2 regions of the Hydrogenophaga sp. L310 genome follow, and region 2 is predicted to be linked to the other one. Evidence: riboswitches for the same ligand, from Rfam matches in the RefSeq annotation. Region 2 holds a riboswitch; the other holds the start of a gene.

Region 1 (10,892 bases), on a different contig from region 2:
TCGTCGTGGTAGTCCTCGGCGGTCTGCGGGTCCAGGCCCAGGGCGAACTGGTCGCGCCAGCGGAATTCAAAACGCGCCTTGCTCATGGCGTCGTCGCGGGCACGGGCGCCCGGGTGGCCCTTGGCGATGTCGGCCGCGTGGGCCGCAATCTTGTAGGCAATGATCCCCTGCTTCACGTCGTCGCGGTCGGGCAGGCCCAGGTGTTCTTTGGGTGTGACGTAGCAGAGCATGGAGGTGCCCATCCAGCCGATCATGGCCGCGCCCACGGCCGAGGCGATGTGGTCGTAGCCCGGCGCGATGTCGATGGTCAGCGGGCCCAGCGTGTAGAACGGCGCTTCGTGGCAGTGCTTCAGCTGCTCGTCCATGTTGGCCTGGATCAGGTGCATGGGCACGTGGCCGGGGCCTTCGATCATGGTCTGAACGTCGTGCTTCCAGGCCACCTGGGTCAGCTCGCCCAGCGTCTTGAGTTCGGCGAATTGCGCTTCGTCGTTGGCGTCCGACGCGCTGCCCGGGCGCAGGCCGTCGCCGAGCGAGAAGCTCACGTCGTAGGCCTTCATGATTTCGCAGATCTCGTCGAAGTGCGTGTAGAGGAAGTTCTCTTTGTGGTGCGTGATGCACCACTTGGCCAGGATCGAGCCGCCACGCGAGACGATGCCGGTGCGGCGCTGCGCGGTGAGGTGGATGTAGGCCAGGCGCACGCCGGCGTGGATGGTGAAGTAGTCCACGCCCTGTTCGGCCTGCTCGATCAGCGTGTCGCGGTAGATCGCCCAGGTCAGGTCTTCGGCCACGCCGCCCACTTTTTCCAGTGCCTGGTAGATCGGCACCGTGCCGATGGGCACCGGGCTGTTGCGCACGATCCAGTCGCGCGTGGTGTGGATGTTCTTGCCGGTGGAGAGGTCCATCACGTTGTCGGCGCCCCAGCGGATCGCCCACACCAGTTTGTCCACTTCTTCCTCGATGCTGGAGGTGACGGCCGAGTTGCCGATGTTGGCGTTGATCTTCACGCCGAAGTTGCGCCCGATGGCCATGGGCTCGACCTCGGGGTGGTTGATGTTGGCCGGGATGATGGCGCGGCCGCGCGCCACCTCGTCGCGCACAAACTCGGGCGTGAACACATCGGGGATGCGGGCGCCCATGGGGTTGCCGCGCAGGCGCGCTTCACGCGCCGGGTCGCCCAGGTACTCGCGCATCCACTCGCGCTTGCCGTTTTCGCGCAGGGCCACGTATTCCATCTCGGGCGTGACGATGCCCTTGCGCGCGTAGTGCATCTGCGAGACGTTCATGCCGCTCTTCGCGCGGCGTGGCGTGCGCTGCAGACCGGCGGCCTCGGCGCGCAGGGCCTCGATGCGTTCGATGGTGGTGCCGTTGTTCTGCGCCTCGTTCTTCACGCCGTCGTCCAGCGCGGCGCGCTGCCGGCCGGTGTAGTTTTCGGTGTCGCCGCGTGCCGCGATCCAGGCGCCGCGCACATCGGCCAGGCCGGTGCGCACGTCGATGGCGGCGGCCGGGTCGCTGTAGGGGCCGGAGGTGTCGTACACCGTGACCTGCTCACCATTGCTCAGCAGGATCTCCCGCATGGGCACCTGGATGCTGGCCTGCGAGCCGGGCACGTAGATCTTGCGCGAAGCGGGGAAGGGCTCGCGGCTGAGGGCGAACTGGTCTGCGAAGGGAATCTTGTCGGGGGCGTTCATGGCGGCGGTCTCCTGTTGGGGCTGTAAATGCTCCGGAGACCGCCCGTCAAAACATGCACCCGGGCCCACCGCTGGTGTGGACGGACCCGTTGCACGAGGAACGGGTTGGGGATGCAGGCCCTGGGGGCTGCGCTCTTCTTTCGCTGGTACTAGCCAGATCAAGTTCACGGGTTCGGTTTTTCAACCATCTCAGCGCTGGACCTTTTCAGGACCGTGCACCCCGGAGCAGGGCGGAGTGTATCCCGGTTTTTTGAATGCGCTTCGCACCGACCCCACGGGGCGCTTGCCTATTGCGTTGCGCCCCGTGTCCGCCACCGCACCGATCATGCTGCCGCGTTTTGTTACGCTGCTTGATGGTGTTCCGCCGCCAACCCAAGCCATCGAGACCCTCCACGCCCATGACCTGGCTCACCTGGCTGTTCCTCATCGTCGCGGCGCTCGCGCTGATTTTCGTGGGCCTCAACGCCGTCGGTGCCATGCGCTGGACCGGGGCGACGCAGGCGATCCTGGCGCGTCTGGAGGCGAAACGCCTGCCCGCCGCACCCGCGCGCTACGACCTGGCGCCCGGCGTGGCTGTGCGTGTGCACGACAGCTATTCGGACGGTGAAGGCCTGCTGCACGAGGCCGTTTTTGGTCTCTTCAGCGTGGCCCACCTGCGGGGCGGTGGCGAACGGGCGCGCGGCGAGCTGTTCCGCTTCGATGCATCGGGCCTGATGACGTCCATGCGCGCCGAAGCGCGCGGCCGTATAGTCGGCAATGAGGTCAGTTCGGCTCCGTGGGAGGGCACCTGGGCCAACCACCAGCGCGTGGATGGCATGACCGTGCCCCTGTCCGGCGAAGTGGCCTGGCTGCTGCCCGAAGGCCGCAAGACCTACTGGCGTGGCACAGTCACCTCTCTCAACCACGAATGGTCGCCCTGAACCGGTCGCCGCCCAGCGAACCGCCACACTGTCACCCCGCCCCTCCCACCACCGCAAGGACATCACCATGTACGGATTCACCACCACCATCCAAGGCACCTCGTTCGATGAAGCGCTCGCCCACACCATCCAGGCCCTCAAGGAAGAGGGCTTCGGTGTGCTGAGCGACATCGACGTGCAGGCGGCCATGAAAGACAAGCTCGGCGTGGACATGCCGCGCTACCGCATCCTCGGCGCCTGCAACCCGCCGCTGGCGCACCAGGCCTTGCAGGCGGAGCCCGACATCGGGCTGCTGTTGCCCTGCAATGTGATCGTGCGCGAAGTGTCGAGCCACGAGATCGTGGTGGGCTTCCTGGACCCGCAGGTCATGGTGGGACTGGTCGGTGGCGCCGGGGTGAAAGCGGTGGCCGACGAGGCCGAGCAGCGCCTGCGCCGGGTCTGCACCAACCTTGGCGGACACACCGTCTCCGAGTGATGAAGGGCAGCACCTCGTGCTCATGCTCTTGAGCGGTGTCTGCCCGACGCTCGACGCCTGCCGGGGCGCTTGACCGCATGCCCACGGTGTATCGCGCCTTGCGCGGCCTGATTTTGGCGCTGGGCCTGGCCGCGGGTGGCGCCTGGGCGTCCGAGGTTTCGTTGTGGTTCGCATCGGGCCGGCCCGGACCCCAGGCCTGGCAGGCTCTGGACCTGCTGGCCGAAGCGCCCGGCCATGGACTGATCGCCGAAGACTACGAGATCGACACGCTGGCCCGGCAGGTGGGCGAGGCGCATCGAGGGCCGCCACCGGATGACGCTGCCCAGGAGCGGCTGGCACAAACCCTCAGCGCGACCTTGCAGCGCTACCTGACCGACCTGCACCAGGGCCGGCTGGACCCGCGGCACATTGACCACCACTTCAAGCCGTCGGTGCGCGCGGACTTTGATTCGGTTGCGCGGCTGCGCGACGGCCTGCAAGCCGGGCGGCTGGCCGAACTGGTGCGCGAGGCCGCGCCGCAGTTGCCGCAATACGAAGCATTGCGCGAGGTCCTGGCCCGGATGCGAGCGCTGGTGGACCACCCCGCCTGGCAACAGGAACTGCCTGCGTTGCCGCGCCCGGCCCACCCCCAGCCGGGCCGGACCGGCAAGCTGGCGCCAGGCCAGTCCTGGGCCGGCCTGGCCCTGCTGGCCGAACGGCTGCGGCTGCTGGATGACCTGACGGCTGACGAGCCGCTCCCGGCGGTCTACGAGGGCGTCTGGGTGGAGGCGGTCCAGCGCTTCCAGGAACGCCATGGGCTGGACGTGGACGGTGTGGTCGGCAAGGACACCTGGGCCGCGCTGCAGGTGACACCGGACCAGCGGGCGCAGCAGATCGCCCTCAATCTGGAACGTCTGCGCTGGACGCCGCTGACCGAAGCCCCGCGCATGATCGTGGTCAACATACCGGAGTTCGTACTGCGCGCCTACGAAGTCCGCGAGGGTCGCATCGTTGTCCAGCAGTCCATGAAAATCATCGTCGGCAAGGCCATGGACACGCGCACGCCTGTGTTCTCCGAAGACATGCGCACCATCGAGTTCAGCCCTTTCTGGAACATTCCCCCGTCGATCGCGCGCACCGAAACCGTCCCCAGGCTCCAGCGCGACCCCGCTTACCTGGCGCGTGAGGACATGGAGTTTGTCCTGGCAGACGGCAGCACCGGCACCGAGGTCACCCCGGAGGTGCTGGCCGATGTGCTGGCGGGTCGTGCCCGCATCCGCCAGCGTCCCGGGCTGAAGAATGCGCTCGGCGCGGTCAAGTTCTCCTTTCCGAACCGCGACCACATCTACCTGCACCACACGCCCGCGGCGCAGCTTTTTGGCCGCGGGCGCCGCGACTTCAGCCACGGCTGTGTGCGCGTCGAGCATCCGGTGGAGCTGGCCCTGTTCGTGTTGAAGGACATGCCCCAATGGAGCGAGCATCGCGTGCGCGAAGCCATGGCCTCGGGGCAGTTGCAGGCCGTCCGGCTCAGCACGCCGGTGCCGGTTCTGATCGCCTATGGGACGGCGCTGGTGAAACGGGGTCGCCCTTACTTCTACCCCGATATCTACGGTCATGACGGGGAACTGGCCGAAGCCTTGCGCCAGCGATAGACCGCGGTCAGCGGCTGTGCCGGGCTCGGTGAAGGACCAGCCGGTCAGATCGGGTCGGCGAGCAGCTTGGACAAGGCGGCGATGTTGGCCGCGCTGGGCACTTGCGGTTTCATTTCGTCTTCCTCGGCGGTGGCGTTTTCGTGTGCCTGGATCGCGTTGACCAGGGCGTACTGGTTTTCCCACGAGAGGGTCTTGCCTTCCGGGCACATGTCGCGCAAAGTGCCAAACCAGTAGTAGCCGTCCTTGCCGCCGAACAGCGTGTCGATGGCGCCGGCGTCGCCGGTCTTGATGCCTTGGGCCGCAAGGATGAGCTTGAGTTTGTGGTGGGAGACGGAATAGTGCATGAGTGCTTCGAGGTTGTTTGACCAGGTCAGGGCGGCCCGCCATTGTGCGGGTCACCAGGGGCGAGGATTTTACTGAAGGTGCCGCCGACCGGCGCGCTGCGCTGCAGCGTATCCTCGGACGCTGATGAAACCCTGCCGCCGAGGTGAACACCGATGCTCGATCTGCTGATCACCCGCGCCAACCTGCCCGACGGCCGCTCCAACATGTCGGTTGCCGTGCGGGACGGCCGCATCGTTGAAGTGACCGAGGGACTGCAGGCGCTGGCGCATCAAACGCTGGACGCGGCCGGCCAGCTGCTCTCGCCGCCGTTCTGCGATCCGCACTTCCACATGGATGCGACGCTCAGCTACGGCCTGCCGCGGATCAACCAGAGCGGCACCCTGCTCGAAGGTATCGCGCTGTGGGGCGAGCTCAAACCACAGCTCACCGAAGAAGCCCTGGTGGAGCGCGCGCTGACTTATGGGGACTGGGCGGTGGCCAAAGGTCTGCTGGCCATCCGCAGCCACGTGGACACCAGCGACCCCAGCCTGCTGCCGGTGCGCGCGATGCTGGAGGTGAAGCGGCGCATGGCGCCTTACCTGGACGTGCAGCTGGTGGCCTTTCCGCAGGACGGCGTGTTGCGCTCTCCGGGCGGGCTCGACAACCTCAAACGCGCGCTCGACCTGGGCGTGGACGTGGTGGGTGGCATCCCGCACTTCGAGCGCACCATGGCCGACGGCGCGGCCAGCGTGAAGCTGCTGTGCGAACTCGCGGCCGAGCGCGGCCTGCCGGTGGACATGCACTGCGACGAGAGCGACGACCCACTCTCGCGCCACATCGAAACGCTGGCGTACGAGACCCAGCGCCTCGGCCTCCAGGGTCGCGTCAACGGCTCGCACCTCACCTCCATGCACAGCATGGACAACTATTTCGCGTCAAAGCTGATCCCGCTGATCGCCGAGGCCGGCGTGAGCGTGGTGGCGAATCCGCTGATCAACATCACCCTGCAGGGCCGGCACGACAGCTACCCCAAACGGCGTGGCATGACGCGGGTGCCCGAGCTCATGGCGGCTGGTGTGACGGTGGCCTTCGGCCACGACTGCGTGATGGACCCCTGGTATTCGCTGGGCAGCGGCGACATGCTGGAGGTGGCCCACATGGGCCTGCACGTGACGCAGATGACCAGCCAGGCCGGCATGCGCCAGTGCTTTGAAGCCGTGACCACGAACGCCGCCAAGGTGATGGGGCTGGCCGGTTATGGCATCGAAACCGGGAACGACGCGAGCTTCGTGCTGCTGCAGGCACGCGATCCGATCGAGGCGATCCGCCTGCGCGCCACGCGGCTGAAGGTCTGGCGCAAAGGGCATCTGCTGTCGGACATGGCGCCCGCGATGGCGCATCTGACCCTGCCGGGGCGGCCCGGTTCAACGGCGTTCACCCGATAGCACCCACCGTGCTCTGGGCGCTGGCGCACAGATGACCGGGCGCATATCGCCCAAGCTACCCGATCCCGCCCAGCCTGGGCGCGGCGCGATCCTGCGCCTCCCGGCAGCGCTTCACGAAGGACCCCTCCGATGTTTCCAGAGTACCGAGACCTCATCACGAGCCTCAAAACCACCGACCTCCACTTCACGCGGCTGTTCGACCAGCACAATGAACTCGATCAGAAGATCCAGAACATGGAAAACGGCATTCAGATGGCCACCCCCGCAGAGATCGACACGCTCAAACGCGAAAAACTGCAGCTCAAGGATGAGCTGTACGCTGTGCTCCAGAAGGCCAGTGGTGACTGACACCACCGAGCCGGATTTTCAACCGTTACAGGAGTGCCCATGGCCACCATGATGAAAGCAGCCGTCTTTGTCGAGAAGAACCGCATCGAGGTGGTGGACAAACCCATCCCCGATGTCGGTCCCAACGACGCCCTGATCCGCATCACGACCACCACCATCTGTGGCACCGACGTGCACATCCTCAAAGGGGAGTACCCGGTCGCCAAAGGCCTGACCATCGGCCACGAGCCGGTGGGCGTGATCGAGAAGCTGGGCAGCGCCGTGATGGGCTACACCGAAGGCCAGCGCGTGATCGCCGGCGCCATCTGCCCCAACTTCAACTCCTACGCGGCGCAGGATGGCGCGCCGTCGCAAGACGGCAGCTACCTGATTCCCCAGGGCCTGTGTGGCTGCCATGGTTTCAAGGCCACAGCGGGCTGGCGCTTCGGCAACCTGATCGACGGCACCCAGGCCGAGTACGTGCTGGTGCCCGATGCGCAGGCCAACCTCGCGCCCATCCCCGACGGCCTGACCGATGAACAGGTGCTGATGTGCCCCGACATCATGTCCACCGGCTTCAAGGGTGCGGAGAACGCCCGCATCCGCATCGGCGACACCGTGGTGGTGTTTGCGCAAGGCCCCATCGGCCTGTGTGCCACGGCGGGCGCGCGCCTGCTGGGCGCGTCCACCATCATCGCGGTGGACGGCAACGATCACCGCCTGGACATCGCGAAGAAGCTGGGGGCCGATCTCACGCTGAACTTCAAGAATTGCGATGTGGTTGACGAAATCATGAAGATCACCGGTGGGCGCGGCGTGGATGCGTCCATCGAGGCGCTGGGTACCCAGTCCACCTTCGAGTCGGCCCTGCGCGTGCTCAAACCCGGTGGCACCTTGTCCAGCCTGGGCGTGTATTCGAGTGACCTCACCATTCCTCTGGGCGCCTTCGCCGCCGGACTGGGCGACCACCGCATCGTCACCGCGCTGTGCCCGGGTGGCAAGGAGCGCATGCGCCGGCTGATGAACGTCGTGGCCTCGGGCCGCATCGACCTGGGCGTGATGGTGACGCACCAGTTCAAGCTGGAGGACATCGTGGCCGCCTACGAGCTGTTTTCGAACCAGCGCGATGGGGTGTTGAAGGTGGCGATCAAGCCATGAAGTTCCGGAGGCGGCGCAACGCCATCTGCCCCGCGTCGCTGACAGCCACAGGCTCGTCAGAGTGACCGGGTGAATGGTTGCGCCGCAGCCGGGGTTTCGACCAGCTTCGTCAGCGTCCACAGTACCCGGTTCGCGGGCACGGGCACTTCCAGCGCTTCGCCGCGCCGCACCACGTAGCCGTTGAGGTGGTCGATCTCGCTCGGCTTGCCGCGCATCAGGTCCTGCGCCGTCGAGGAGTATTGGGAAGGCATGGTCTCGGCGATGCGGCGCACGGCGGTGTCCACGTCGCCGGGCAGGGTGACGCCGTCGGCCGCGGCCACCGCGCGGCATTCGGCCACCACGTCGCGCATCACGCCCTGCACGCCGGGGCGCTGCACCAGTTCGCCATACGGCAGGCGCGCGACGGCCGAGAGGGCGTTGTAGGCGCAGTTGAGGATGAGCTTGGCCCAGAGCGCGCCGCGCACGTTGTCGGAGATGGCGGTGGGTACGCCGGCCGCGACCAGCGCCTGCGCCAGCTCGGCGCTGCGCGACGAAGGCTCGATCACGAGTTCGCCGCGTCCGTGGTGCCGCAGGTGGCCGGGTCCGGCCATCTCGGTGGCCACATAGACCACGGCGGCCGCAACCTCTTGACCGGGCAACACCCGCCGCAGCCGCTCGGCATTGTCCACGCCGTTCTGCAGGCACACCACCAGCGCGCCCGGTGCCAGTGATGCCCGGATCTGTTCGCCGGCGCTTTCGGTGTCGGGCGACTTCACGGCGAACAGCACCACATCGGCCCCGGCCACGGCACAGGGTCCGGTGCTTGCGGACAGGGGCACGGTTTCGTCGAAGCTCAGCGTCTGCATGCGCAGACCGTTCGCGGTCACGGCCTGCACGTGCGCGGGCCGGCCGATCAGCGTGACCGCGTGGCCGGCGCGTGCCAGCATGCCGCCGTAGTAACAGCCGACGGCGCCTGCGCCCATGACGGCGATCTGGAGTCGGTGAGAGGTGTTCGCGTTCATGCGAATCATTCTAGGGGCGAGCCCACGGCCCCGGCTGCCACACTCAGGTGGTCTGCGCAGGACCCGGGGTCGAACGGGCCCGCATGGCCGCCAGCCCCAGGATCACCGTCTCGGTCCAGAACTCGAAGCTCTGCTCCAGCGGCTGATCGACGCCGCTGGATGCGCGCACCACGAAAGCGCCGCGCGCCAGATGGGGCATTTCGCGTGCCAGCGTGGGGCATTGCCGGGCGTCCACGTCCTGCATGCGTTGCCGGTGCGCCGCGGCCCAGCCCTCGGGGTCTTCTTCGGGCAGGGGCGCGAGTTCCAGTGTGACGAAGCCCACCATGCCCGCGACCAGCGTGTTGTAGGCGTGGCGCAGCCGGTCGCCGGAAAAGCCCGCGCGCTCCAGCAGCGCCAGCATGTGCTCGACGAGTTCGGACGGCATGCTTTCGTTGGAAACCAGCTGGGCACCGAGCACCGGGGCGATGGCGGGGTGCGCGCGCACCGCCTTGCGGTAGCGCCGGAACAGCGAGCGCACGCCCGTGGCCCAGTCGGCCGGCCGGCGCGCGGGCTTGAGGTCGCCCAGGGCCAGCGCCACGGCACCGGCAATCAGGGCGTTGCGACCCGGTACGTGCCAGTACAGGGCGGTGGGGTACACGCCCAGGTCACGCGCCAGATCACGAACACTGAAAGCCGCCACGCCTTTGCGGTCGATCAGCGCCAAAGCGGCGGCCAGCACGGCGTCGCGGGTGAGGCCGCCGCCGGGTTTCGGTGGAGCGGAAGCGGGCGGGACGGTGGTCATGGTGTGCGAGGATACCGGCGTTTGAAAACCTCACAACGCCTTGTACACTGTACAGGAAGCAACGGTGTGAAGGAGCGACCATGAACCTCATCGATACCCTCGAAGCCGCCCGCGCGCGCTACCGCGAACGCAACCCGGCCAGCGAGCGCCAGCTGGCCCAGGCGGCCACCGTCATGCCCGGGGGCAATACGCGCAGCGTGCTGTTTCACGCCCCCTTTCCACTGACCATGGTGCGGGGAGAGGGCGCCCGCCTGTGGGACGCCGACGGCCACCGCTACCTCGATGCCCTGGGCGAGTTCACCGCGGGGCTGTACGGCCACTCGAACGCCGCGATCCGGCAGGCCATCGTCGATGCGCTGGCCGGTGGCGTGAGCCTGTCGTCCCACAACCGGCGCGAGGTGGCGCTGGCGGCCGAGATCCAGCGGCGTTTTCCGTCGATGGCCCTGATGCGTTTCACCAACTCCGGCACGGAGGCCAGCCTGCTGGCGCTGGCCGCAGCCAAGGCTTTCACCGCCCGGCCCAAGATCATGGTGTTCGACGGGGCGTACCACGGGGGGCTGCTGAGCTTCGGCCGGGGCGGCTCGCCGATCAACGTGCCCCACGAATACGTGGTGGCGCCCTACAACGATCTGGCCGCCGCGGAAGCGCTGGTGCGCGAGCACGGCCCGGCGCTGGCGGCGATCATCGTCGAGCCCATGCTGGGAGCGGGCGGCTGCATTCCGGGTGAACCCGCGTTCCTGCACGGCCTGCGCGCGCTGGCCAGCGGCTGTGGCGCCCTGCTGGTGTTCGACGAGGTGCAGACCTCGCGCCTGTCCATCGGCGGGCGGCAGGCGCAACTGGGCATCACCCCCGACCTGACGGTGATCGGCAAGTACTTCGGCGGGGGCTTGTCCTTCGGCGCCTTTGGCGGGCGTGTGGACTGCATGGCGCAGTTCGACCCCCGCCGCGCGAACGCCCTGTCGCATGCGGGCACCTTCAACAACAACGTGCTGTCGATGGCCGCCGGTCTGGCCGGCCTGCAGCAGGTGCTGACGCCGGAGGCGCTCGCCGCGCTCAACCAGCGTGGCGACCGGCTGCGCGAGCGCCTGAACACCGTGCTGCAGACGCATGGTGTGGCGGCGCAGTTCACCGGCCTGGGCTCG
Region 2 (10,892 bases):
TCTTCGTGCGCGTCCGACAGCGGCAGGCCCAGCCGCTGCAGGGCGTAGCGCAAGGCCTGGCGGGTCAGGTCCCAGAACGGCCGGTAGTGGCGGCTGCCGTTTTCGCCGTCGGGGTCCGACAGGGAAATCAGGCGCGTGTATTCGATCTGCTTGTCGCGCCATATCGTCGAGATCGCCGCACCCTGGCCGGGGTACAGGTGCTCGGCCAGTGCGCTGATCGAATACACGTCGAACAGGGTGCCGTAGGCATCAAATACAACCGCCTGAATGGACATGGACAGGGCTCCGGTGTGTGGTGTTTGAAAGTGCGCCGATGCAGCGGCATCGCGCCGCGTGCTCCCGCATTCTGGGCCGCGCAGCCCGGAATGCCAAAGCCCTGTTGAGGCCCTGCGCATGCAGGGGTTCCCCGCACCCGAGGGGTAAGATGGTTCGCATGAATGTACACATCCGATTCCTCGGCGCGGCCGGCACCGTCACCGGCTCCAAATACCTCGTTGAATTCAACGGTCAGAGCGTGCTCGTGGACTGCGGCCTGTTCCAGGGCTACAAGCAGCTGCGCCTGCGCAACCGCGACCCGCTGCCGGTGATGCCCAACCACATCGGCGCCGTGATCCTGACGCACGCGCACCTGGACCACAGCGGGTACCTGCCGCTGCTGGCCAAGGAGGGTTTTCGCGGCAAGGTCTGGGCCACACCCGCCACGCGCGACCTCGCGCAGATCCTGCTGCCCGACAGCGGCCACATCCAGGAAGAAGACGCCAATTTCGCCAACCGCAAAGGTTTCAGCAAACACGCGCCCGCGCTGCCGCTCTACACCGAAAGCGATGCCCTGGACAGCCTGAAACTGATCCGCACCGTGCCCATGCACCAGGTCTTTGAACCGCTGCACGGCTGGAAGGCGAGTTTCACCAGCGCGGGCCACATCCTCGGCGCGGCCAGCCTGCTGCTGGAAGTGTGTGGCAAGCGCATCCTGTTCTCGGGCGACCTGGGCCGGCCCGACGATTCGCTCATGAACCCGCCCGACAAGCCGCCCGCGGCGGACGTGGTGGTGGTCGAGTCCACCTACGGCGATCGCGAGCACCCGGAGGAAGATGTGCTCGCCGAGCTCGGCCCGGCGCTGGCGCGCGTGGCCGCGCGCGGCGGCACGGCCGTGGTGCCGGTGTTTGCGGTGGGCCGCGCGCAGGAGATCCTGCACGCCATCGTGCTGCTCAAGGCCAACGGCGTTCTGCCGCACAGCCTGCCGGTGTACCTGGACAGCCCCATGGCCATCCACACCACCGACCTCTACGACCGCCACCTGGGCGAACACCGCCTGAACGCCGCGCAATGCCGCGACATGGAGCACGTGGCCAAGATGACGCGCAGCGCCGATGAGTCCAAGGCCATCGCGATGCAACACGGCCCCAAGATCGTGCTGGCCGCGGCCGGCATGGCCACGGGCGGGCGCGTGCTGCACCACCTGGTGCAGTACCTCGGCCACCACCGCAACATGGTTGTGCTCACCGGTTACCAGGCGCCCGGCACGCGCGGCGCCAGCCTGTCGGACGGCGCGACCAAGCTGCGCATCCACGGCCAGGACGTCCCCGTGCGCGCCGAGGTGGTGCAGATGCAATCGGCTTCGGCCCACGCCGACGCCAGCCAGCTCATGGACTGGCTGCGCGCCATACCCGCACCTCCACGCCGCGTGTTCGTGACGCACGGCGACATGGGCGCCTCCGACGCGCTGCGCCACCGCATCGAGACCGAGTTGCGCTGGCAGGCCATGGTGCCGGAACACGGTTCGACATGGGCGGCATGAAGAAATGAAACACCTCCTGCGACGGGCCGCACTGGCCACATTGACGTTCTCCCTGCCCGCGTTCGCCCAGACCGCGCCGCCCGAATTCACCCGCTGCATCGACAGCCTGCAGGGCGCTGCCCGCGCCGCCGGGGTCTCCGAATCGACCTACCGCCGCTTCACCCAGGACCTGCAGCCCGACATGAGCGTGATCGAAAAGCTGGACTACCAGCCCGAGTTCCGCATGCCGATCTGGGACTACCTCAGCGGCCTGGTCGACGAGGAACGTGTGGCCGAAGGGCGCGCCATGCTGGCGACGCACGCCGAGACGCTCGCGCGCGTGCAGCAACGCTACGGCGTGGATCCGGCCACCGTGGTGGCGGTGTGGGGCGTGGAGAGCAACTTCGGCCAGAATTTCGGCAAATACCCGCTGGTGCAGGCACTGGGAACGCTGTCGTGCTTCGGCCGGCGCCAGGCGTTCTTTCGCGGCGAGTTCTATTCGACGCTGCGCATCCTGCAGGGCGGCCACATCGCGCCCGAGCGGCTGGTCGGCTCCTGGGCCGGCGCCTTCGGCCACACGCAGTTCATGCCCACCACCTTTGAACGCCTGGCCGTGGACTTCGACGGTGACGGCCGCCGCGACCTGATGGACAGCACCACCGACGCGCTCGCCTCCACCGCGAACTTCCTGGCCAAGGCCGGCTGGCAGACCGGCCAGCCCTGGGGTTTCGAGGTGAAGCTGCCGGAGGGCTTCAACACCACGCAGGAAGGCCGCCGCAGCAAACGGCCGATCAGCGAGTGGGCCGCGCGCGGTGTGCGCCGCGTGGACGGCTCTCCGCTGCCGGCAGGTCTTGGCTCAGCCGGCCTGATGACGCCCGCGGGCGCACAAGGCCCGGCCTTCCTCGTGTTCAGGAACTTCGATGCGGTCTACAGCTACAACGCCGCCGAAAGCTACGGCCTGGCCATCGCCCACCTGAGCGACCGCCTGCGCGGCGCCGGCCCCTTCACCACCCCCTGGCCCACCGACGACCCGGGCATCTCACGCGCCGAGCGCCGCGAACTGCAAGGCCTGCTGATCCTGCGCGGCCACGACATCGGCGAAGTGGACGGCATGCTGGGTGAAAAGAGCCGCGCCGCGATCCGGGTGGAACAGGCGCGCCTGGGGCAGGAAGTGAACGGGCGCGGTGGGCTGAAGATCTTGCGCGCGCTGAGGGGCAGCTGATCAGGGGCTCAACAAAGCGTCCAGCGACTGGCGCAGCGCCGGTATGTCATCCAGCGCGGTCCGCCACAAGATATCGAGGTCGACGTCAAAGTAGGCATGAATCAGCCGATTGCGGATATCCACCGCCTCTCGCCAGGGAATGGATGATTCGCTTTGGCGCACCTCAGCCGACACGCGCGCAGATGCTTCACCGATGATCTCTAAAGCGCGAACCAGAGCGAAGCTCAGCATTTCGTCCTGATCGAGATCTGGTCGTGACCGTCCCAGCACAAACCGCTCGACGGACAGGCAGGCATCGCGCATGTGCAGGATGCGCACGCGGTCGTCAGGCCGCATATTGCACCTGCGCGGTGTCCAGAACTTCCTGCCGAAAGTAACGGGACAGGTCGCCCGGCGTGCGCAGGTCCACCTTCTTGCCGAGCAGTTGTGTGAGCTCCGACGCCATGCGCACCATGCCAAACATCGACGGAATGTGCTCGGGTTCGAACTCGACCAGCAAGTCCACATCACTGTCCGGACGGTGGCTGCCCTTGGAGCGCGAGCCGAACAGGGACAGGCGGCGAATGTGGTGTTCGCGGCAAAAGTCCCGAAGCTGATCGCTTGAGAGTTCCAGCATGCTGGCGATGATAGCCCTCACAGCCACCCGAACTGCGCCCGCACATCGCGCGCCGTCACATTGACCGGTGCGGTGGGCGCCTGGGTGTATTGCCGCAGGTTGGGCGCGCGCACGCCACCGCCATCCTGCCCGAGCACGGCCACGCCCTTGATGCGCCAGCCCCGCTCGCGCAGGGCAGCCACGTAGGTCTGGGCGTCGGGAAATTCCTCCAGGTCGGTCTTGTGTGCCGTGGGCGAGAGGCAGAACACCACCGCTTCGCAGCGGGAGCGGCTCACTTCCTGGATGAAGTCTTCGATCGAGGTGCGGGTGATCTGCAGGGTGCCCACGCGGGCGTAGAAACGCTGCGGGCGCCGGCTGCCCTGCAGCTGGATGTCGCGCACGCTGCGGTTGAAACAGCCGGTAAGGCTGCGCACCACCGAGGTCTTGCGGGTGTTGGCGTTGCCGATGAGGATGTAGGCATCCATGGGAACAAACCGGGCTTCAGCCCAGCTTCACCGCCGTGCCGCTGACGGCGACCATCATCATGCCGTTGGTTTCGCCCATGACTTCGTAGTCGAAGTCGATGCCGATCACACCGTTGGCGCCCATCTGTTTCGCCGCCTCGATCAGTTCGTCCATCGCCGCGTCGCGCGCACCGGCCAGCGCGCGCTCATAACCGCCGGCGCGCCCGCCGACCACGTCACGGACCGAAGAGAACATGTCGCGAAAGATGTTGGCGCCGATGATGGCCTCGCCGTTGACCACGCCCAGGTACTGCTTCAGCTCGATGCCGGGTGGCGTGGTGGTGCTGAGGAAAAAACTGTCGGTGGATTTCGAAAACCAGCCCATGAAAACTCCCGTTGGATGTGTGAGTGGGATGCACCCGCAGGTGCCTGCGGATTCATTGTGCCAGCGGCCACAAGCCCCCCTCACCCCAACCCTCTCACGCGCGCGGGAGAGGGAGCCAGACCTTCACCAGAGTGAGACCAGCTTCCCGCCCTGCAGCCCCCAGGCGTGTTGCGCCATGGCCCGCGCTTCCAGCTCGTCGTGGGTGACCAGGATGGCGCTCATGCCGGCCTCGGTGATGCGTTCGCGGAACTCGGTGCGCAGCTGATCGCGCAGCGTGGCGTCGAGCGCGCTGAAGGGTTCGTCGAGCAGCAGCGCGCGCGGCTGCGTGATGAGCGCACGCGCCAGCGCCACGCGCTGCTGTTCGCCGCCCGAGAGCGTCCAGACCTTGCCCAGCGCCTGACCGGCGAGGCCGAAGCGGGCGAGCATGGTGTGCGCCCGCTCCCGCGCCTCGCTGCGGCGCACGCCCTGCTCCACCAGACCAAAGGCCACGTTGTCCTGCACGTTCAGGTGCGGGAACAGCGCGAAATCCTGGAACATGAGCGCGAAGCCGCGCTGCTCGGGCGGCAGGGCCGTGATGTCCACGCCGTCGAACCACACACTGCCCGCCTCCGGCGCGTCCAGCCCGGCGACGATCTTGAGCAGGGTGCTCTTGCCGCTGCCCGAGGCACCGAGCAGGGCCACGGTTTCGCCCGCGGCCACGCGCAGGCTCACACCGTCGAGCAGCGGGCGGTGGTCCCATTGTTTGTTGATGTCGCGCAGTTCAAGCATGGGCGTCATTGTCCTTCTGCGCCGGTCCTTCGAGCAGCGTGAACGCCGCCAGCGCCAGTCCCATCAGCACACAGGCCAGCACCAGCGCCGCGTCGAGGTTGGCCGCGCCGGGGCGGCCGAGGTGCTGGTAGATCAGCGTCGTGAGCGTGGTCCATTCGGGGCGCGAGAGAAACAGCGTGACGGCGAACTCGCCCAGCGCGGTGGCGGCGGCGAAGGCCATGCCGCGGCGCAACGCAGGCGCCACCAGCGGCAGCGTGACCCGCCACAACACGCGCCACGGCCGCGCGCCCAGCGTGGCCGCGGCCTGCGCGTAGCTCGCGGGCAGGCTGTCGAGTGCGGCCGTGAGCGACTTGGCCACGAAGGGGTAGGCCAGCAGCGCGTAGGCCGCCACCAGCAGGGCCAGGCTCGCGGTCCAGTCCGGGTAGAGCAGCAGCAGGCCAAACGCGACCGTGACGGGCGACACCACAAAGGGCAGGAAGGCCGCGGCGCGCCAGGCCAGCGCCAGCACACCGCGCGCTTCGCTGGCGTTGCGCTGCAGGCTCGCCACGTCCAGCGCGCGCACCGCCAGCGCGTGTGTGAGGCCGAGCGCGGTGGCCAGGGTCAGCGCCATGGCGGTGAAGCGCAGCGTGTTCCAGAGGGCCGCGCGCGTGTCGGCTTCGAACAGCACATGGGCGCCCTGCCCGCTCCACAGCGCCTGCGCCGCGCGCCACACGATGGCCAGCAGCGGCGCGGCACAGACCACGAACAGCACCGCCAGCGCAGCCCCCACCGCCGCCCACTGCGCCCCGCTGCGCGGGCGCTGGCGCAGCACCGGCGACACGCGACCCGGCGCCGCGAGCCGCTTCTCCAGCCAGGCGTAGGCCAGCGCCACGGCGCCGGTCAGCCCCAGCATCCAGACCGCGAGCACGCCCGCCTGACCCAGTTCCAGTTCGTGCGCCACCAGGGTGTAGATTTCGACCTCGACCGTGGCGTAGCGCTGCCCGCCCAGGATCAGCGCGAGGCCGAAACCGGCGAAGCAATACAGGAACACCAGGCACAGTGCCGAGGCCAGCCAGGGTGCGATCGCCGGCCACTCCACGCGCCAGAAGGCGCGCCAGGGCGTGGCGCCCAGCGTGCGAGCGGCGGCCACGCGCGGCGCACTCACCTGCTCCAGCGCGTCCACACCGGCGCGCACCACCACGCAGAGGTTGAAAAACAGGTTGCCGTAGAGCAGCAGCCAGGGCGTGTCCACCAGCTCGATGCCGGCCCCGGCCAGCGGCGCGCCGAGCAGACCGCGCGGCCCCCAGAGCGCCAGCACGCCGAGCGCGGCCACCAGCGTGGGCACAACAAAGGGCAACATCAGCAGGCGCAGCACGAGCGCCCGGCCCGGAAACTCCAGCCGCGCCAGCACCCAGGCCACCGGCAAACCGAGCACCAGGGCCAGCGCGCAGGTGATCGCCGCCTGGGCCAGGGACCACAACACCCGCCAGCGCAGGTACTCGTCCTGCCAGACATCGAGCCAGCGCAGCGGCTCGCCACCGGACCATTCCCCCGCCCCCAGCCCCTCGGCCAGCAGCCGCATCACCGGCGCCACCAGCAGCAACGCCAGAAAGGCCAGCGGCAACGCGGGCAGCAGCCAGCGGGCTGGCGGGCGCGGCATGGGGTTTATTTGAGGACCACCTTGGTCCAGCGCTGCAGCCAGGCCTTGCCTTTGGCGGAGGCCTCTGCGGCGCTGGGGTTGTCAAACGCCGTCGGCTCACTGGCGTGCTGTTTCATCACGTCCGCCCGGGCCGCGCCGGCTTCGGCCGGGAACATCCACATCGTGGTCTGCAGCGCCTGCTGGGCCGGGGCCGAGCGCAGGAACTCGATGAACTGGCTGGCGGCATCGCGCGCGGCCGGGTTGCCACCCTTCACCAGCGCCACGCCCTCGACCTGGCGGAACACGCCGCCCTTGAGGAACAGGTTGGCGGTGGGTGAAACGCTGAGTTTTTCCTTGGCGTAGAACACCTCGGCGGCCGGGCTGCTGGCATAGCTGACGACGATGGGCCGCGTGCCGCCGTTGCGCGTGAACTCGGTGTAGTAGGCCTCGGTCCAGCCTTTGACCACCTTCACGCCGTTGGCGCGCATCTTCGCCCACCACTGGAACGCCGCCTCTTCGCCCAGGCCGGCGATGGTGGCGAAGACGAAGGCCTGACCGGGGCTGGACGTGGCCGGGTTCTGCACCACGAGCAGCTTGGCGTAGGCGGGTTTGGCCAGGTCTTCGAGCGAGGTCGGCAGCGCCAGGCCCTTGCTGGCGAACCAGGCCTTGTCGACGTTGAGGTTCACGAAGCCGTAGTCCACCGGGACCACGCCCGAAACCACACCGGTCTTGTCGGCGCCCTCGGCCATGGCCGCGGCCGAAACGCGATGGGCGGCGGGGCCGGTGTAGGAGTCGAGCACCTTCGCGGCCGTGGCGCGCGGCAGCAAGGTGTTGTCGATGCCGTAGACCACGTCGGCGATGGGCCGGGCCTTGGTGAGGATCAGCTTGTTGACCATCTCGCCGGCGTCACCGGCCTTGACGATCTGCAGCTTCACGCCCGCGTCTTTTTCGAACTGCGCCAGCAGCTCCTTGGGCAGATCGAACGAACCGTGTGTCAGCACGCGCAGCGGCACCGCCTGCGCCCAGACCGCGGGCGCTGCGCCCAGGGCCGCGAGGGAAACCGAAACCAGTGCCGCAGAAAAAAACCGCCGTTGCATGTGAAGCCGCCTTGTCGAAAAAACCGCCTCGGGAAGCGTCTGACAGGGGCGGCTCGCATGCATCGGCGGCCGGCTGCTCACGCTCCCTACGCTGGCACAACCCAGATCAGGTGAGAGGGGTATTTCTCAGCCGCTGCCCGCGTCGCTGCGAGCCCGGCACCCCCGGTGAAGCTGCGGATTGTAGAGCGGGGCGGTGCGTGGCGGGGACCCGCTCCTCAGACCCGCACGGGCGCCGGGGTCTGCGGCGCGGACGCCTATCGCGTGCGAGCGCCGGGGCAAAGGGCATCTCGCTCAGGAAACGCCCCTCGTAAACGACACCCAGGCGCTGCCCTACTCAACGCAGTCCATGTACTCGTTGACCGCAGACGCCCAGGACTTGTGTGCATCTGGCAGGGCAATGAGGGCATCTTTCGTGTCGGCGGAGGTGAAGGCCTGCATCCCGTGGCCGAGCATGTATTGCGGGTAGTAGCTGGGCGGTGGAAGCCCCTTCAGCCTGCGGCAAAACGCCTGCCGGGCCTGCAAGTCATCGAACTTGCTCCTCATGTGGTCAGACAACCTGGCAGATGAAGCCTCCCCGACGTGCTTCGTGAAGATCACCCCCAGGAAGTTGGCCACCTGGTGTGCGGTGGTGTCGGCCACCCGTCGGGTATCGAACCGGCCCTCGCTCCCCGCCACCCCAAAGAGGAAGGCCGCGTCGTCCAGCCTGTCCTGGTCGATACATTGCGCCGCGCTCAGATACAACTCACCGGGTGAATGGCGCGTGAGCGTGGGTGCGGCGCTCAGGCACTGTGTGGTCGGGTCGACCGCGGCGGCGGCGGCCGGCTGCCCCTGGGTGTCGGGGCTGGACTTCAAGTTGCCACAGGCGCTGAGCACCGAACCCAGCGCGACGGCCCACAGGGTGGCCTGGATTTTCAACATGTACCCTCCTTTTGTGTCAGTGATCATTGAGAAAAATTCAGTCATTCAGGCAATGTCATCCAGTGCGAGCACCGCAGTTCCCGTCCCCGCAGAACCCGCTGCGTTCAAGCCGGCCGGAAACCCGCTCCTCAGACCCGCATGGGCGCCGGGGCCTGCTCGTTCACCGCCAGGTTGGTCTCGCGCTGCTGCGCCGCTTGCGCCAGATGCGCTTCGGTGCTGCGTGCGAGCGCCGGGGCGATGGGCATCTCGCTCAGGACGCGCCCCTCGTGCACGACCCCCAGGCGCTGCCCGTCCTTGCTCACCAGGAAGCGTTCGGGCTCACCTTGGTCCACGCGCGCGCAGTGCGCCACGGCCGCGGCGCAGACCTGCCCCACCTGGGCCGGGTTCAGGCCCAGGCGTTGCAGCGCTTCGCCGGCCTGCTGGTGGGCCCGCGCGTACTGCGCCTGCTGCGCCGGGCTCAGCACGGGCGCGGCATCCGGCGCCGGCTTCCGGGGTTCGGCTTGGGCCATTCGGGTCTGCTCATGCCCGCTGGGTGGTGCGCCCTCCCGCATGGCCACGGTGTCGGTCTTGATGGGCTTGCCCTCTGCATCGAATTCGGTGACCCGGGCCGGCTGTGCGCGGCGGCCGTTCATTTCGATCAAGGTGCGCTGGCCATTCTTGTCGTAGTGGTCGATTTCGATCTCGCCCGAACGGGGGTTGACCGCGATGTGCTCCTGGCTGCCGTCTTCGTGCCGGATGTGAAACCGGTCGAACGGCGAGACGTCGTCGCGGGTCGCCACGCAACTGGCCTTGATCACCGGCGATTTGCCGAGCCGGGCAAACAGCTGGCGCGCCTCGGGCGGCACCCGGGCGAAATCGGCATGGCCTTCGGGGATGCGGTAGCGGCCCTGGGCATTCACCGCCAGCCCTTGCTGGGCGTTGAACAGGGCCTGGTTGGCGTGATCCTGGCCCATGATCGCCCCGGCCACCAGCGTGCCACTGCCGCTGAGCACGAGCGCGGTCTTGAGGAAGTTCGGCATGGACGGGCCCGGCAGGACGGTGGGCGCCTGCCCCATGCGGCGACTGAGGTACTGGCCCTGCCACACGCCTTCGTAGTTGTAGGTGGCGATGTCGTTGGGTGTGCGCACATCGTGCACCTGCCGGCCCGAAGCCTGGTAGCGCGCCAGCGCCGCGTCATAACCCCCCACGTCCTTGTAGTAGTCGCCACGGATGGTTTCGCGCGCGATGGGCAGGCTGTTGTAGACGCAGGCGTCGATGTTGTTCCGCAGCGCGAAGCTCTGCGCCATCCCGCCACCCAGGCTGTGGCCGGTGGCAGCGAAGCGGTAGTCTTTGTAGTCTGGGTGTTGGCGCAGGTATTCGTAGGCGGCCTGGGCCTTGGCTTCGATCTTGGCGAACTCGCTGGCGCCCGCGTTGCCCAGGTCGGACTTCCAGTTGCTCCAGGCATCCGAGCCTTTGAAGTCGAAACTGATTTCATGCGTGTCGCGATTGATGGAAACCTTGAACTGGTTTTCCAGCTGGCCATCGGCGTTGTGCTGGGTATTCCAGCCTTCCGGGCTGCCGGGTAACAAACGGCCTTCGGCATCCTGTCGGGCAACAGCCCAACCGGCTGGGAGGTGAATGCCTGGTTTTGCGTGCTCCCATGCGTCCGGGTAGGTGGCGACCTTTTCCGCTTTCTGAATATCTTTGTGTTCGTAGGCCCAATAGGCTAGGCGCATGCCGATGGCAGCGTCGAGGGCGTTAACGGGTTGCGCGGCTTGGTTCGACGGTCTGTTGTCCATGAGAACGCCTCATTCGTACAGCCATTCGTTTTGCGGAATGGAGCAGCTTCGGTGAATGGATTCCCAAACCTTCTGCCGTGTGGGATCTTTCGGCACATACGGCACCCATTGACCCTGCTCGTTTTGCGTGTGTCGTCCATCTCTGAACGTTGGCCACACCTTGTAGGCAATCGAGTAGTAGCGCACGCGAGGCTTGCCCATATCGAGCACCAGCCGCCGGGCGCTGCATTGCTGCTGCAACAGCGGCAGCAACTGCGCCAAACCACGCTC

What was found. Region 2 has a riboswitch for thiamine pyrophosphate ahead of AC0GNO_RS05565 (thiamine ABC transporter substrate-binding protein). Riboswitches for the same ligand answer to the same signal wherever they lie in the genome.
Region 1: it holds a riboswitch for thiamine pyrophosphate, as region 2 does, so the genes downstream of both, thiC (phosphomethylpyrimidine synthase ThiC) here and AC0GNO_RS05565 (thiamine ABC transporter substrate-binding protein) in region 2, are expected to answer to the same signal.

What each region holds. Positions count from the first base shown of each region.
Region 1 covers NZ_JBVPZA010000016.1:52,411-63,302, reverse strand. The annotation lists gene thiC (phosphomethylpyrimidine synthase ThiC) at 1-1,688, opposite strand, end outside; TPP riboswitch at 1,807-1,921, opposite strand; gene AC0GNO_RS20535 (DUF6920 family protein) at 2,087-2,608, shown strand; gene AC0GNO_RS20530 (DUF302 domain-containing protein) at 2,676-3,083, shown strand; gene AC0GNO_RS20525 (L,D-transpeptidase family protein) at 3,161-4,714, shown strand; gene AC0GNO_RS20520 (hypothetical protein) at 4,759-5,058, opposite strand; gene AC0GNO_RS20515 (amidohydrolase family protein) at 5,212-6,483, shown strand; gene AC0GNO_RS20510 (YdcH family protein) at 6,613-6,831, shown strand; gene AC0GNO_RS20505 (NAD(P)-dependent alcohol dehydrogenase) at 6,871-7,968, shown strand; gene AC0GNO_RS20500 (ketopantoate reductase family protein) at 8,025-8,969, opposite strand; gene AC0GNO_RS20495 (TetR/AcrR family transcriptional regulator) at 9,013-9,750, opposite strand; gene AC0GNO_RS20490 (aspartate aminotransferase family protein) at 9,831-10,892, shown strand, end outside.
Region 2 covers NZ_JBVPZA010000002.1:386,251-397,142, reverse strand. The annotation lists gene AC0GNO_RS05610 (haloacid dehalogenase type II) at 1-275, opposite strand, end outside; gene AC0GNO_RS05605 (MBL fold metallo-hydrolase RNA specificity domain-containing protein) at 434-1,798, shown strand; gene AC0GNO_RS05600 (lytic murein transglycosylase) at 1,803-2,999, shown strand; gene AC0GNO_RS05595 (HepT-like ribonuclease domain-containing protein) at 3,000-3,317, opposite strand; gene AC0GNO_RS05590 (nucleotidyltransferase family protein) at 3,325-3,615, opposite strand; gene AC0GNO_RS05585 (hypothetical protein) at 3,633-4,079, opposite strand; gene AC0GNO_RS05580 (YbjQ family protein) at 4,096-4,443, opposite strand; gene AC0GNO_RS05575 (ABC transporter ATP-binding protein) at 4,567-5,211, opposite strand; gene AC0GNO_RS05570 (ABC transporter permease) at 5,204-6,850, opposite strand; gene AC0GNO_RS05565 (thiamine ABC transporter substrate-binding protein) at 6,856-7,926, opposite strand; TPP riboswitch at 7,992-8,100, opposite strand; gene AC0GNO_RS05560 (hypothetical protein) at 8,257-8,844, opposite strand; gene AC0GNO_RS05555 (Tle-like phospholipase domain-containing protein) at 8,973-10,622, opposite strand; gene AC0GNO_RS05550 (hypothetical protein) at 10,632-10,892, opposite strand, start outside.